3 regions of the Caballeronia sp. LZ008 genome follow, and region 2 is predicted to be linked to each of the others. Evidence: predicted binding sites of a transcription regulator. Region 2 holds the regulator's gene; each other region holds the start of a gene.

Region 1 (4,751 bases), on a different contig from region 2:
GTGCTGCGCGCGGCGCACCGCCTTCGCCATCTTGTAGAGGCGCGCGCCGTCTTCATCGGCGGGCGATGCCACCGAGCGGTCGCCCTGCGCCCAGCGCCACAGCACGCGATATAAAATGCTCCAGCGGCGCGCGTCGCGAAAATGCGCGGCGTCTTTCAGCAGCGATGCGAGTTCGCGCGACACGCGGATAGGCGGCGCATCCGCTGCCTTCGCCGCTTTCGCCGATCGCGCCGACTCGTTGAACAACGCCGGCTCCGCCTGAGCCGTACGCCAGTCGATCGATTCGGGCGGGAGCTTTTGCGCGAGCGCATCGAGCGCGGCGACGCGCCAGCCGTCGAATTCGTCGTCGATGGCGATGACGTGCATCAGATCAGCGAGAGCTGCACCGGGCCGGTCGCGAGCGCGCGCCGCAGACTGTCCGAAGGCGCTTCGTCGAGCGGCGGCCGGTAATCCGCCGTGACGACGAACGGCTTCACCTTGTCCATGCCGCAGCGCAGCCGCACGAGATCGTGATAGCGCACGCGCCGCTCGCGCCGCAACTCCACGATGCGCTTCGCGTTGCGCATGCCGATGCCCGGCACGCGCGCGATCATGCGCGCGGGCGCGGCGTTCAGATCGACGGGAAAGCGCTCGCGATGAGCAAGCGCCCACGCGAGTTTCGGATCGACATCGAGCGGAAGATTGCCGGCATCGCCGAGCAGTTCGGCGGCGGCGAAACCGTAGCCGCGCATCAGAAAATCCGCCTGATACAGCCGATGCTCGCGCAAGAGCGGCGGCGCTTTCGACGGCACGCCCGAGGGGCTGTCAGGAATCGGGCTGAACGCCGAGTAATACACGCGCTTTAGCTGATAAGAGCCGTACAGCGTTTCGGCGGTGCCGAGGATCGTGCGGTCGTCGGTTTCATCGGCGCCGACGATCATCTGCGTGCTCTGCCCCGCCGGCGCGAACTTCGGCGCGCGCGGCTCCGCTTCCGATTCCTCGCGCGAGACGCGGATGTTGCCCATCGCCAGCTTGATCGTGCGGCCGCTCTTTTCCGGCGCGAGCCGCTCGAGGCTGATTTCCGTCGGCAATTCGATGTTCACGCTCAGACGGTCGGCATAGCGTCCCGCTTGCGCGATGAGTTCGGGATCGGCATCGGGAATCGTCTTCAGATGGATGTAGCCGCGAAATCCGTGCTTCTCACGCAGCAATTTCGCGACGAGGACGAGCTGCTCCATCGTGTAGTTCGACGAACGAATCACTCCGGAACTGAGAAACAACCCGTCGATGTAATTGCGACGGTAGAAATCCAGCGTGAGCGTAACAACTTCTTCCGGCGTGAAGCGCGCACGCGGCACGTTACTGGACCGGCGATTGATGCAGTACCGGCAGTCGTACAGACAAAAGTTCGTCAGCAAAATCTTGAGCAGCGAGACGCAGCGCCCGTCGGGCGTGAAGCTGTGGCAGATGCCGGAGCCGGTGCTCGCGCCGAGGCCATCGATGCCGCGCGACTCGCGTTTGGGCGCGCCGCCGCTCGCACACGACGCGTCGTATTTGGCGGCGTCGGCGAGAATTTCGAGCTTTTCGGAGAGATCCATCTTGATTATGGTACTGTATGTTTATACAGTACCTCACGAGAGGCGCGGAGTCAAAGGTAATCACGGCATCGCACGCTTCGCGCCTGCCCTCGCAATCTCTTTCGGAGCCTTTCATGCGATTCGACTACAAGACGTTTCACATCGACTGCACCGCCCATCACGACGAAGACGGCAGCTACTACGCGCACGCACGCATCACGCGTCCGGCGGACGAGCGCACCGCGCATGCGGAAGTATTCGAATCCGGCGAGCTGGATGCGTTCGCGAGCGAGTCGGATGCCGTCCATTGCGCGCGGGCGTGGGCCATCGAGTGGTGTGACGAGGCGACTGCATGACAATTCGATTTCTTCCCGCGGCACGGTGATTGCGCAATGTAATCTGCGACGCCGCAGCTTTGCGCAAGGCGGCGCGCATCGAGATCGTTGATCAACGGGAGGAAACCATGAAGAACGCCAAGAGAAGTTTGATTGTGTCGGCCATGATTCTGGGCTTGTCGGGCGCGGCATTCGCGCAAGGCGCGGGCGGCGGTGCCGGCGGCGCGGGTGGCGCAGGCGCGGGTGGCGGCACCGCGGGCGGCAACGGGGCCGGTCAGGGCGGCACCGGAATGGGCACGCCGAACAGCAACGGTGTAACCGGCTCGACGTCGGGCGCATCGGGCTCGAACACGATGGATTCGTCCAAGGGCAGCAGCAAGATGCACAAGAAGGGCAGCTCGGGATCGAACATGTCGAGCGGCACCTCCGGCAAGTCGGAATAAACGTATTGAGTTTCCGCATTTCGGCGCGCCCGGACTTTCGCAAGTCCGGGCGCGTTTTTCGTGCTTCTTCTTTAAACCCGCACGCCTATCCCCACCAAGGTATCCCTGCCAGATAGGGATTTCTCGCGCCTTCCCATCGCCGTAAGGTAATCCCCGAGCGCCATTCGTCGCGCCCGGTGCGTCGTCATTTGTCGCGTCGGACGAAGCGAGCCCGCGCTCGATCCATTCATCCGTCCATCGGCAAAGCGGCAAGGAGTCCGAGACTCGCGTTCCCGGCTGCTTGTGCATTCGTTTCAAGGAGCTGGAACATGAAGGCAAAGATCAACCCGAAATTTCTCGCGATGATGGCAGCATGCACGGTCGTGTCAGGAATCGGTGTCGCGCACGCGCAAGGCATGCCCGCCGATGCGCAGCAACTCGTCCAGACGATGCGCCCGATGTACATGTCGCAGGCCATGCCCGATGAATCTCAGACGCAAACCGCCGCGACGCCGCAACAAGCCTCCGGCGGCGACTCCGCGTACGGCGGCATGAAGCCCGCCTCCGCGAGCGGACATCGCGATAGCGACTGCAGCCCGGCGAACTGCAACGTTTTCTTCGGTCAGTAGGCGCGACGCCTTATTCCGTGTGAGTCGTCCAGGCGAATGTCGCGCTGACCGACTCGCCCGGTTCCAGCACCGCGCCGCCCTTCGCGGCGCGGTCGACATCGAGATTGACCCAGTCCGCCACGTTGCTCACCGGTTCAACGCAGAGCAAATCGGGATGCGACTTCGGTGCATACACCACGAGGGCATCGAACGGCGCTTGCGCGCTGAGCGTGACCGCGCGGCGTTCGTCGGGCCACGCGATCGTCGCCGTGCGCGACCAACCGGCGAAGTTGTTGTCGAGATCGAAGGCATCGGCGGACATGCCTTCTTGCGACGCCATCGCATCGACGCACGGATGCGCGCCCGCATGCGTGGGCAGCAGATCGGGCGTGCTGTGCCACATCGACGCGACGCGTGCGTGAACGCGCGTATTGCGCGTGCGCGGATAGTACGGGTGATGTCCCATGCCGAACGGCATCGGCCGCTCGGACAGGTTGCGCGCGGAGAGCGTCACGCTTAGCGTGTGGTCATCGAGCGCGATGTCCTGCGTCGCCTCGTATGCGAACGGCCAGTGACGCGCGGCATCGCGCGAGGGTTCGTGCAAAAAATGCAGACGCGCGCGGGCGTCCGACACATCGCCGACACGCCACGGCAAGCGCCACGCGTTGCCGTGCAGCGCGTGCGCAAAGGCGTTGCCGTCGCCGGAAAGATCGATGAGCGCACCGTCGAACACGAAGCGCGCATCGCGGATGCGATTGCAGTACGGCAGGAGCGGAAAGCTCGCCATGCCGAGCGGATCGCGTGCGGCCAGCGCGGCGGGCGTCGCGGGACGCAACCAGTCGATCGTACGTCCGTCGCGCGTTTCGTCGAAGGCCGCGATCGATCCGCCCACGTGCGGCGCAAGCAGCACGCGCCGCGCGCCATGACGCAGTTCGACGAGGGGATCGGACGGCGCGGCGCTCAATATGCAAACTGCCGATAGCTTTCGTCGAAGGTGCGCGCCGTCGTTTCCACCTGAGGATTGAAGCGCAGCAGCCGCCGCGCGCGCGGAGGCAACGCGGCGAAGACGTCGCGCGGCACGTCGATATGCACCTCGGGCCGGAAATACCACGCGCGGCTGTAGCCGATCACGACCATCGGACGCGGCTCGCCGATGAGATTCGGCGTACCGCGATGCAGGCCGCGCACATCGCGAATCATCACGTCGCCGACTTTCATCGGCACGCGCTCGGCGGGGAAGCGCCCTGCTTCGAGACCGGCCAGCGCCTCATCGCGCGACATGCGATGCGTGCCACGCGTCGTTTCGAGCGGACCGTTGCGGTCATCGACATCGACGAGCGGGAAATTCACCGCGAGCTGAAACGAAGGCGTTTCCGGCGCATCGTCGAAGAGCGGCGGCGTATCGCGATGCCAGTCCTGGAACTCGGAGCCGAGCACCGGGGTGTCGGTGGCGAGCTGGCACATCACCGGATCGCGCCCGGCCACGCGTTCGACGATCCCGACGATGTCTTCATCGCAAAAGACCGACGGGTCCGCGAACTCGCCTTCGAACGGCAGCGTGACGTAATAGCGGCCCGGTCCGCGATTGCCGCTCGCCGACGCCTCGCGCGCTGCATCGACGTGCGGTTGCAGAAGCGGCGCGAACGCATCGCGCCATGCGTCGATCGTCGCGCGCGGGAAATGATCGCGCAGCAGCACGAAGCCGTCTCGTTCGAACGCTTCGGCGAGCGCGTCTCGCGCGCTCTCGTCGTACTTGCCCATGCACTTTCTCCTCGTTGCGAGTGCGAAAACAGAATCGCATGCGTGTAATCCGCTCGTCAATATTATTAG
Region 2 (4,751 bases):
TGCAACCGCATGCTGCGCGGGCGTGTCAAACCCGTGCGGGGCGCGTCGAACCGGTTCCGGCCGAAAGTGCCAGAGGCTTGTCCGTCGACGTTTTTGTGGTTCTGGCACGGTGCGAGCTAGCGTGTTCGCGCCGGTAAGCGTTTTCCAGCGTTGTCTCCCATGGGACGACGCACGATGATGAATCAACGCCGCGGGCAAGTCGCGCTCAACGGCACGTTGGCCAGGGAGGTCAAGATGGAGAGCTACCGAAAAATCCTGCTGTGCTACGACGGCTCCAGAGAAGGCCGCAAGGCACTGCGTCAGGGCGCCAATCTCGCGCTCGACCTGAATGCGGAGACGCATGTGCTCGCGGTGGTGGATATGCGCTCGAGCATCGCGCAGAGCGCCGGACTGCTAACCGACATGGCCTGCGGACGCTTCGAAGAGGCCGCGCGCGACATCCTGCAAGAGGGCGTCGAATGGCTGCGCGAGCGTGGCCTTCAGGCACAGGGACATTTCGCGTTCGGCCATCCGATCGACGAAATCGCGGCGCTCGCCGACAGCCTTCAGGTCGATCTCGTCGTCGTCGGGCATCGCTGCCGCAGCGGCCTCGCGCGCTGGTGGATGGGCGCGGGCAACACGCCGCTGCTGGATCGCGTGAAGTGCAGCATCCTGGTTGCCGTCTGTCAGGCCGGTGAATCGGCCGAAGCGGAAGACGAAGCGGCGTACGCGGCGAAGCCCGTCAAGGCCGAAGCCGGGGCGTGATGCGGTGCGAAGCGTGAACCGCGACGCTTGACGCGTCAACCGTTGAGATCGACCGCGACGAGCTTCCACGACACGAGCCCGTTGCGGTGGAAGATCGCGGAGTATCGCGCATCGCCGGCGCCGTGTTGATACGTGACGACGAACGTGTTCAGGCTTCGATAACCCGCCGTCGTCTGCGGTGGTTCTTTCGGCGGCTGCCGTGCGGCCGTGACGCCGGACGCGGGCGCATTCCCCGCATTCGCTGGTGCGCCGTCGCCAGCTTGCGGCGGACGCTCGCCCGGATCGCCGCGCGGCGGGATGCCGTTCAGAATCGCCGCGACGCCGTCCGGTGTGGCATACGAATCCACCAGCGGACCGACGAGCGCCGCGCCGATCATTGCACCGATGATCGCAAGCGGATTCCCGCTCTTTTGAATATCCACGCGACGCGTGAGCAGCGCCGCGATCTGGTCCTTGAGGCTCGCGCGCAGCGCCGGAAAATCGACGTATTCGTTGACGGTTTGCGCGTCGCGCGCATCGGCCGCGCGCTTCACGCGATCGAGTGCGATGTAAGGCGATGCGTAAACGAAACCGAGCGCCGCGACGATAACCAGGACGACGAGCGTAACGACAATAGAACGGGTAGTGCGGGACATGCTTGGGCCAAGCCTCTTGCAAAACGTGAATTACCGATTGACCGCGCGGGCGCCGGTTAAATCCCGTGAATTCACGTCGTGCGTGCGATGGCGTTCCATTCAGGCGAGGATTCCGCCGGCCAGCCCGGCATTTTCCTCGGCGATGCAGCGGTCGATCATGCGCGAAACCTCGTCGATCTTGCCCACCAGAATCACGCGCGATTGCCCGCGATACACGCGCACTGGCGCGCGCTGCTCGGCCTCGGCGTGCACCGTGCTGTTGAGGGAAACGCGAGCGAAGGCCGGCTGACGGGACGGCAACGCGGGCATTTCGTTGAAGAGATCGGGCGTGGCTTCGGCGCGCGGCATGCCGCAGGCGATCAGCGTGCGCAGATGGCGCAGGCGGCCGAATTGACGGAAGGGCAGCAGACGGGCAAAACGTTCCATGATGACTCTCCAGACGATAGGACGCACCGCGGCGCACCGCGCGCGGTGGCCGTCATGCTTGTTGTGTTGTGAGACGCCTGAATCAGGTGTCGAAAGCGGTTGGTGAGGCTATCTTGCGATGTCAATGAGACATTTCGTGTCTCGGTGCGAAAGTAATGTGCTTCGACTTTCGTGCCTTGCCCGTTCGCGGGCCAACATCAGAACTCGCCGGAGCGGATCAGCCCGACGGCAATGCCTTCAAGCGCGAAATCGCCGCTGCCGGCGCGCACGAAGATGTTTTCATACTCGGGGTTTTCGGCGATGAGTTCGACGCCGTCCGCGCGCCGTTTCCAGCGCTTGACCGTGACGTCGTCGCCAAGACGCGCGACGACGATCTGTCCGTCTTTCGCTTCGTTGCGCTTTTGCACGGCGAGAAGATCGCCGTCGAGAATGCCTGCGTCGCGCATCGAGAGGCCGCGCACCTTCAACAGATAGTCCGGCTTGCTGGAAAAGAGCGCGGGGTCGCACGCATAGTGCTGCGAGATGTGCTCTTGCGCGAGGATAGGACTCCCCGCCGCGACCCGGCCGACGAGCGGCAGAGACAATTGCATGATGCTCTGATGCGGCAGCGTGAACTGATGCGGCAGCTCCTCGGACCGATCGATGCGAGATGCATCGCCGAGCAGCCGGATGCCGCGCGACGAACCCGCCGCCAGCTCGATGACGCCCTTGCGGGCCAGCGCCCTGAGGTGCTCCTCGGCGGAATTGGCCGAACTGAAGCCGAGCTCCGCCGCGATCTCGGCGCGCGTGGGCGGAAAGCCCGTGCGGTCGATCGCGCGCTGGATGAGTTCGAACACCTGCTGCTGCCGCGCGGTAAGTTTTGATGTTTTGGTCACTGGCTCGAGCCCCTGATGCACTGTATGAATGGACAGGTGACTGTATTTTTATACAGTATTTGGCGCTTTTCAAGCTTTACTTTAAGTTCGCGGCCACGAAGCCTCCGCACCGTCGGATCGCGCCCGCCGGCGCTTCTTCCATCCAGGAATATCGTTCTTAGCAGTTTTACGTATAAAAAAGTGAATAACGATTATTTTCAATCATATAGAGGCCTCGTTAGACTGATTCCGTCAATTCGATAAGACGGAGAACGGGGAATGCAAAGCATCAACACGGGATTGCGACGGCTTCTTGCTGCGGCGACGCTCGGCGCGGCGGGTTTGATCATGACGGCGCCGGCGCAGGCGGATACGTCGTTTCTGAACGTTTCCTACGACCCGACCCGCGAGCTGTATCAGGACTTCAATCAGGCTTTCGCGAAAAAGTGGAAGGCGGAGACGGGCGAGACCGTAACCTTCAAGCAGTCGCATGGCGGGTCGGGCGGCCAGGCGCGCGCGGTCATCGACGGACTGCAGGCGGACGTCGTTACGCTCGCGCTCGCTTATGACATCGACGCGCTCGCGGGCAAGGGACTCGTCGGCGCGGACTGGCAGAAGCGCCTGCCGGACAACGCATCGCCGTACACGTCGACGATCGTGTTTCTCGTGCGCAAGGGCAATCCGAAGCACATCAAGGACTGGGACGATCTGACGAAGCCGGGCGTGTCGATCGTCACGCCGAATCCGAAGACATCGGGCGGCGCGCGCTGGAACTATCTCGCGGCGTGGGCGTACGCGCAGCACAAGCCGGGCGGCAACGAGCAGACCGCCAAGGAGTTCGTGACGAAGCTCTACAAGAACGCCGGCGTGCTGGATTCCGGCGCGCGCGGCGCGACGACGAGCTTCGTGCAGCGCGGCCAGGGCGACGTGCTCATCGCGTGGGAAAACGAGGCGTTCCTGTCGCTGAAGGAATTCGGTCCGGACAAGTTCGAGATCGTCGTGCCGTCCGTGAGCATTCTGGCGGAGCCGCCGGTCGCGGTGGTCGACAAGGTCGTCGACAAACACGGCACGCGCAAGCTCGCCGAAGCGTATCTCAAGTATCTGTATAGCGACGAAGGGCAGCAGATCGCCGCGCGCAATTTCTATCGGCCGCGTTCGGACAAGGTGCCCGCCGATCTGACGAAGCAGTTTCCGAAGCTGAAGCTCTATACCATCGACGACACCTTCGGCGGCTGGACCAAGGCGCAGAAGACGCATTTCGCGGATGGCGGCGTGTTCGATTCGATCTATCAGCCGCAATAAGCGTCAACCGGCGACGCGGCGCGTTCAAGACGCCGCGCGCCCGAAGCAGCAACGCGCGCCCACCCCGCGCGCAAAAAGGATGATTCAAGGATGACGACTCTCACATTCAGGAAACCGAGCGCGCTACCCGGTTTCGGCCTGACACTCGGCATCACGGTGGCTTATCTGAGCCTCGTGGTGCTGATTCCGCTTGCCGCCACCTTCGCTAAGACGGCGACGCTCGACTGGGCGCAGTTCGTGCGCGCGGTGACGTCGCCGCGCGTGCTCGCATCGTATCGGCTGACGTTCGGCGCGGCGCTCGGCGGCGCGCTCATCAACGCGGTGTTCGGTTTTCTCGTCGCGTGGGTGCTCGTGCGCTACACGTTCCCGTTCAAGCGCATCGTCGATGCGATGGTCGATCTGCCGTTCGCGCTGCCGACGTCGGTCGCCGGCATTTCGCTCGCCGCGGTCTACGCGGGCAATGGCTGGATCGGGCAATATCTCGCGCCGCTCGGCATCAAGGTCGCGTTCACGCCGCTCGGCGTGCTCGTCGCGCTGACGTTCATCGGCCTGCCGTTCGTCGTGCGTACCGTGCAGCCCGTGCTCGAAGACTTCGAGCGCGAGCAGGAAGAAGCCGCCGCGTGCCTCGGCGCGACGCGCTGGCTCACGTTCCGGCGCGTCGTGCTGCCGTCGCTCTTTCCGGCGCTGCTGACGGGCTTCGCACTCGCGTTCGCGCGCGCGTTGGGCGAATACGGCTCGGTGATTTTCATCGCGGGCAACGTGCCGATGAAGTCGGAGATCACGTCGCTGC
Region 3 (4,751 bases), 840 kb from region 2:
CCGAGCGCGAGGCCTTGCAACAACCGCATTGCGATGAAGATGATCGGCGCCGCGATGCCTATGGTCGCGTATCCCGGCAGGAAGCCGATCAGGAACGTCGACAGACCCATGATGACGATCGTCACGAGGAACGTGTACTTGCGCCCGACCATGTCGCCGAGCCGCCCGAACACGATCGCGCCGAACGGACGCACCGCGAAGCCCGCCGCGAAGCCCAGCAAGGTGAAGATGAAGCCGGCCGTCGGATTGACGCCCGAGAAGAAGGTCTTGCTGATATAGACGGCGAGCGAGCCCGCCAGATAGAAGTCATACCATTCGAACACCGTGCCGAGCGACGAAGCGAAGATGACCTTCTTCTCCTCCGCCGTCATCGGTGCGTGTGACACGCGCCCTTCGACCGTAGCCATGCATCGTCTCCTGTTCTGATTTTCGATTACATCGGTCCGCGATAAGGCGGCTCCCGGTGCAAAGGATTATTGGAACGAAAACTTACGGCGTTCTGACGCGGCGTGTCCGGACGCGAGTGACGTCCGAAACGAGGATTTGCGCCGAAGCCGCGCATATGTGATGCGAACGACCGTCTAAATTCGTCTATGCTCGTGCTTCGTGCGCGCGAAATGCGAATCTGCCGCGCTCGCGCTCAGGGTTTGTCCCGGGCAGGAAAAACCCGCTGAAGACTGACGCGGACAAGCGTTCCGGCGAGTCGCGGGCTGTCCTGATACACGTGATCCTCGATGGCGAGCGCGCCGCCGTGCATCGCCGCGATCTCCTTGACGATGGCAAGACCGAGTCCGCTGCCGTCGCCGTCGCGCCCGAGAATGCGATAGAAGCGCTCGACCACGCGCTCGCGCTCCGCCGCCGGAATGCCGAGTCCCGTGTCTTCCACTTCCAGATGCACGAGATCGAGATCGTCGTCGTCGGTCCGCACGCGTACGGTGATGCGCCCGCCCGCCGGCGTGTAGCGGATCGCGTTGTCGATCAGGTTCGACAGCATCTCGCGCAGCATCACGACATTGCCTTCCACTTCGACCGCAAACGGCGGCTCCTCGTAACCGAGATCCATGCGTTTCGCGAGCGCCGCCTGAACCCAGTCGCGCACCGCGAGCCGCGCGAGATCGGTCAGGACGATGCGCGTGAATATCTGCCCCGTCGCGCGATTCTCGGCGCGCGCGAGCGCGAGCAATTGCGTGACGAGACGCGCGGCATGCTCGGAACTCATCGCGATCTGTTCTAGCGAGCGCTGCACTTCCGTCGAGACGTCCTGGCGCATCGCGAGTTCCGCCTGCATGCGCAGGCCCGCGAGCGGCGTTTTCATCTGATGCGCGGCATCGGCGATGAAGCGCTTCTGGAACTCCATGTTCTGTTCGAGGCGCGTGAGCAGGTCGTTGAACGACGCGACGAGCGGCGCGATCTCCGGCGGCGCGCTGCCGGCCTGCAGCGGCGACAGATCGTCGGGGCGGCGCGCGCGGATGTTCGACTGCAGCGCGTGCAGCGGCGCGAGCCCGCGCGAAAGCCCGAACCATACGAGGATGATCGCGAGCGGCAGGATCACGAACTGCGGCAGGATCACGCCCTTGATGATGTCGTTGGCGAGCTGGCTGCGCTTGTCGAGGGTCTCCGCAACCTGCACGAGCACCGGCTGTGCGCTGTGCGGATCGCGCCCGGGCGCGAGGCCGGGCAGATCGACCGTCGTGTATGCGACGCGGATATCGTTGCCGCGCAGCACATCGTCGCGAAACTCGACGATGCCCGGCTGCGGACGATCGTCGTCGTGCGGCAAGGGCATGTCGCGATCGCCGCCGACGAGTTCGCCGCGCGTGCCGAGCACCTGGAAAAACACGCTGTCGACGTTATCGGCGCGCAGGAAATCGCGCGTCGCGTCGGGCAGACGGAGTTCCGCGACGCCGTTTACCGGCTGAATCTGGCGCGCGAGCACGTAGGCGTCGGCTTCGAGCGCGCGGTCGAACGGCCCGTTCGCGATCGATTTCGCGACCAGATACGTCACCGCGATGCTCATCGGCCAGAGCAGCAGCAGCGGCGCCAGCATCCAGTCGAGAATCTCGCCGAAGAGCGAGCGTGGATGCGTTTCGGCGTCGGGCTCGAGCTCGTCGGGCGGCGCGAACGGATTCGCGTAGCGCGCGTCGCGCAGCGCGTCGGAGTCGTCGTTCGCTTGTGCGTTTCGCTGAGTTTCGTGGGAAACGGGCGACGCCATGCGGCCTACTTATAGTGATGGCTGGCGGACTCGCCGGCGTGCGGCCCGCCCGCGCCGTTCGTCGTGGCGGCCGCTTTCTCCAGCGTGTAACCGAGACCGCGTACCGTGATGATCTTCGCGCCGCTCGGCTCGATCTTCTTCCGTAGCCGATGCACGTAGACCTCGATCGCGTTATTGCTGACTTCCTCGCCCCACTCGCACAGGTGATTGACGAGCTGCTCCTTCGATACGAGCCGGCCGGTTCGCTGCAGCAGCACTTCGAGCACGCCGAGTTCGCGCGCCGAAAGATCGATGACCTGATCGCCGATGGTCGCAATGCGCCCGATCTGATCGAAGGCGAGCGAGCCGTGCCGGACGACGGTCGGACCGCCGCCCGCGCCGCGGCGCGTGAGCGCACGGACGCGCGCTTCGAGTTCGTTGAGCGCGAAGGGCTTCGCCATGTAATCGTCCGCGCCGAGATCGAGACCTTTCACGCGCTCGTCGACGGAATCGGCGGCGGTGAGGATCAGCACGGGCATCTGCGAATTGCGCGCGCGCAGGCGGCGCAGCACCTCGAGACCGGGCATCAGCGGCAGGCCGAGATCGAGGATCAGCAGGTCGAAAGTTTGCAGGGAAAGGGCGGTGTCCGCTTCGACGCCATGCTTCACATGGTCGACGGCGTATCCCGATTGGCGGAGTGATCGGACGAGCCCGTCCGCGAGTATGCTGTCGTCTTCGGCAATGAGGATTCGCATCGTCGTGTGCGCCTTTGTACGCCATGCATGCGCGATCAAGCGCATCGGCATTGCCGGCACCGTGTGTCGCCCGGCGCGGCGGTCTCCAGGTGTTCGTGGTTCTTGCGTGCTTGGGCGACGTGGAAAAAAAGCTGCGCCACGCCGCGACAGGCTTGCAAAAACCACTGTTTTTTTATACAGTGTCTGCGTGAGTGGGAAGGGCGGTTTCGTATGCTCGATCGAGCGGCGAAAAACCCCGTGAACACTGCCTCAGACGCCGTTCATCATAGCAAAGGACGATTCATGGAAGAAAGCAAGAAAGGCCCCGCTGGCATGACTGCGGAGAAGAGCAAGGCCCTGGCCGCCGCGCTCTCGCAGATCGAAAAGCAATTCGGCAAAGGGTCGATCATGCGGCTCGGCGCAGGTGAGGCGGTCGAAGACATTCAAGTGGTTTCCACCGGTTCGCTCGGGCTGGACATCGCGCTCGGCGTCGGCGGCTTGCCGCGCGGTCGTGTCGTGGAAATCTACGGTCCGGAGTCGTCGGGTAAAACCACGCTCACGCTGCAGGTGATCGCGGAGATGCAGAAGCTCGGCGGCACGGCGGCGTTCATCGACGCGGAACACGCGCTCGACGTGCAGTACGCCGGCAAGCTCGGCGTGAACGTGCCCGAACTGCTGATCTCGCAGCCGGACACGGGCGAGCAGGCGCTCGAAATCGCGGACGCGCTGGTGCGCTCCGGCTCCATCGACATGATCGTGATCGACTCGGTCGCGGCGCTCGTGCCGAAGGCGGAAATCGAAGGCGAAATGGGCGACTCGCTGCCGGGTCTGCAAGCGCGTCTGATGTCGCAGGCGCTGCGCAAGCTCACCGGCACGATCAAGCGCACGAACTGCCTCGTCATCTTCATCAACCAGATCCGCATGAAGATCGGCGTGATGTTCGGCAACCCGGAAACCACCACGGGCGGCAACGCGCTCAAGTTCTACTCGTCGGTGCGTCTGGATATCCGCCGTATCGGTTCGATCAAGAAGAACGACGAAGTCATCGGCAACGAGACGCGCGTGAAGGTTGTGAAGAACAAGGTCTCGCCGCCGTTCCGCGAAGCCATCTTCGACATTCTTTATGGCGAAGGCATTTCGCGTCAGGGTGAAATCATCGATCTGGGCGTGCAGGCGAAGCTGGTCGACAAGGCGGGGGCCTGGTACAGCTACAACGGCGATCGCATCGGTCAGGGCAAGGACAACGCGCGGGAATTCCTGCGCGAAAATCCGGACATCGCGCGCGAGATCGAGAACAAGATCCGCGAATCGCTGGGCGTCGCTGCATTGGGCGAAGCTGTCGTCGCAAGCGCCGCAGCGGCCGACGACGAGTAAGCATCGAGCCTGAAGGAAGATGCAGACGCGCCGGCTCGGATCCAAGGCAGACCCGGCGGATAACGGAACCGGCGACGATTCCGATTCCGTCGATCGCTACGAGCGAAGCAGCGAGCGGCGCGGTGCATCGTCGAAGTCAGGCGGCTTCAGGCGCAGCAACAAGGAACGCGCCGGCGCGAAGTCATTCGCGTCGGCGCATCGCGTTTTCGAGCCTGTTAAAAGGGATGAAAGCAGCGTAGACGCGAATGATCGCGCGGCCCGCCTGGAACAAGCTCGCGCCTTACTGAAGCAGGCGACAGCGCAGCCGAAGGCGCCTCCCGCCGATCGCAGCCCGCCGTCCGCTAACCCGCCGGACCCATTCGAAGACGCCGATCCATTCGAGCCCTTCGAACAATGCGTGCCTTCCGAGCCATCGCCAGCCGTTTCCGGCGAAACGGTTTATAGCCGCTCCA

What was found. Region 2 encodes LexA, which represses DNA repair genes until DNA is damaged. Its sites were predicted from a motif close to ACTGTATNNNNATACAGT; they were not measured.
Region 1: QCE49_RS20930 (putative DNA modification/repair radical SAM protein) is a predicted target of LexA. The motif match lies at 1,590-1,607, and genes of this name have one in related genera.
Region 3: recA (recombinase RecA) is a predicted target of LexA. The motif match lies at 3,110-3,127, and genes of this name have one in related genera.

The regions. Positions count from the first base shown of each region.
Region 1 is NZ_JARUXK010000003.1:391,783-396,533, reverse strand. It holds gene QCE49_RS20935 (UdgX family uracil-DNA binding protein) at 1-366, opposite strand, end outside; gene QCE49_RS20930 (putative DNA modification/repair radical SAM protein) at 366-1,577, opposite strand; gene QCE49_RS20925 (hypothetical protein) at 1,691-1,912, shown strand; gene QCE49_RS20920 (hypothetical protein) at 2,020-2,334, shown strand; gene QCE49_RS20915 (hypothetical protein) at 2,643-2,942, shown strand; gene QCE49_RS20910 (aldose 1-epimerase) at 2,953-3,885, opposite strand; gene QCE49_RS20905 (phytanoyl-CoA dioxygenase family protein) at 3,882-4,682, opposite strand.
Region 2 is NZ_JARUXK010000001.1:1,275,406-1,280,156, forward strand. It holds gene QCE49_RS06045 (universal stress protein) at 235-744, shown strand; gene QCE49_RS06050 (DUF2939 domain-containing protein) at 780-1,379, opposite strand; gene QCE49_RS06055 (hypothetical protein) at 1,479-1,805, opposite strand; gene lexA (transcriptional repressor LexA) at 2,003-2,680, opposite strand; gene QCE49_RS06065 (sulfate ABC transporter substrate-binding protein) at 2,939-3,961, shown strand; gene cysT (sulfate ABC transporter permease subunit CysT) at 4,052-4,751, shown strand, end outside.
Region 3 is NZ_JARUXK010000001.1:440,066-444,816, forward strand. It holds gene QCE49_RS02115 (MFS transporter) at 1-407, opposite strand, end outside; gene QCE49_RS02120 (sensor histidine kinase) at 641-2,212, opposite strand; gene QCE49_RS02125 (response regulator transcription factor) at 2,218-2,946, opposite strand; gene recA (recombinase RecA) at 3,229-4,299, shown strand; gene recX (recombination regulator RecX) at 4,319-4,751, shown strand, end outside.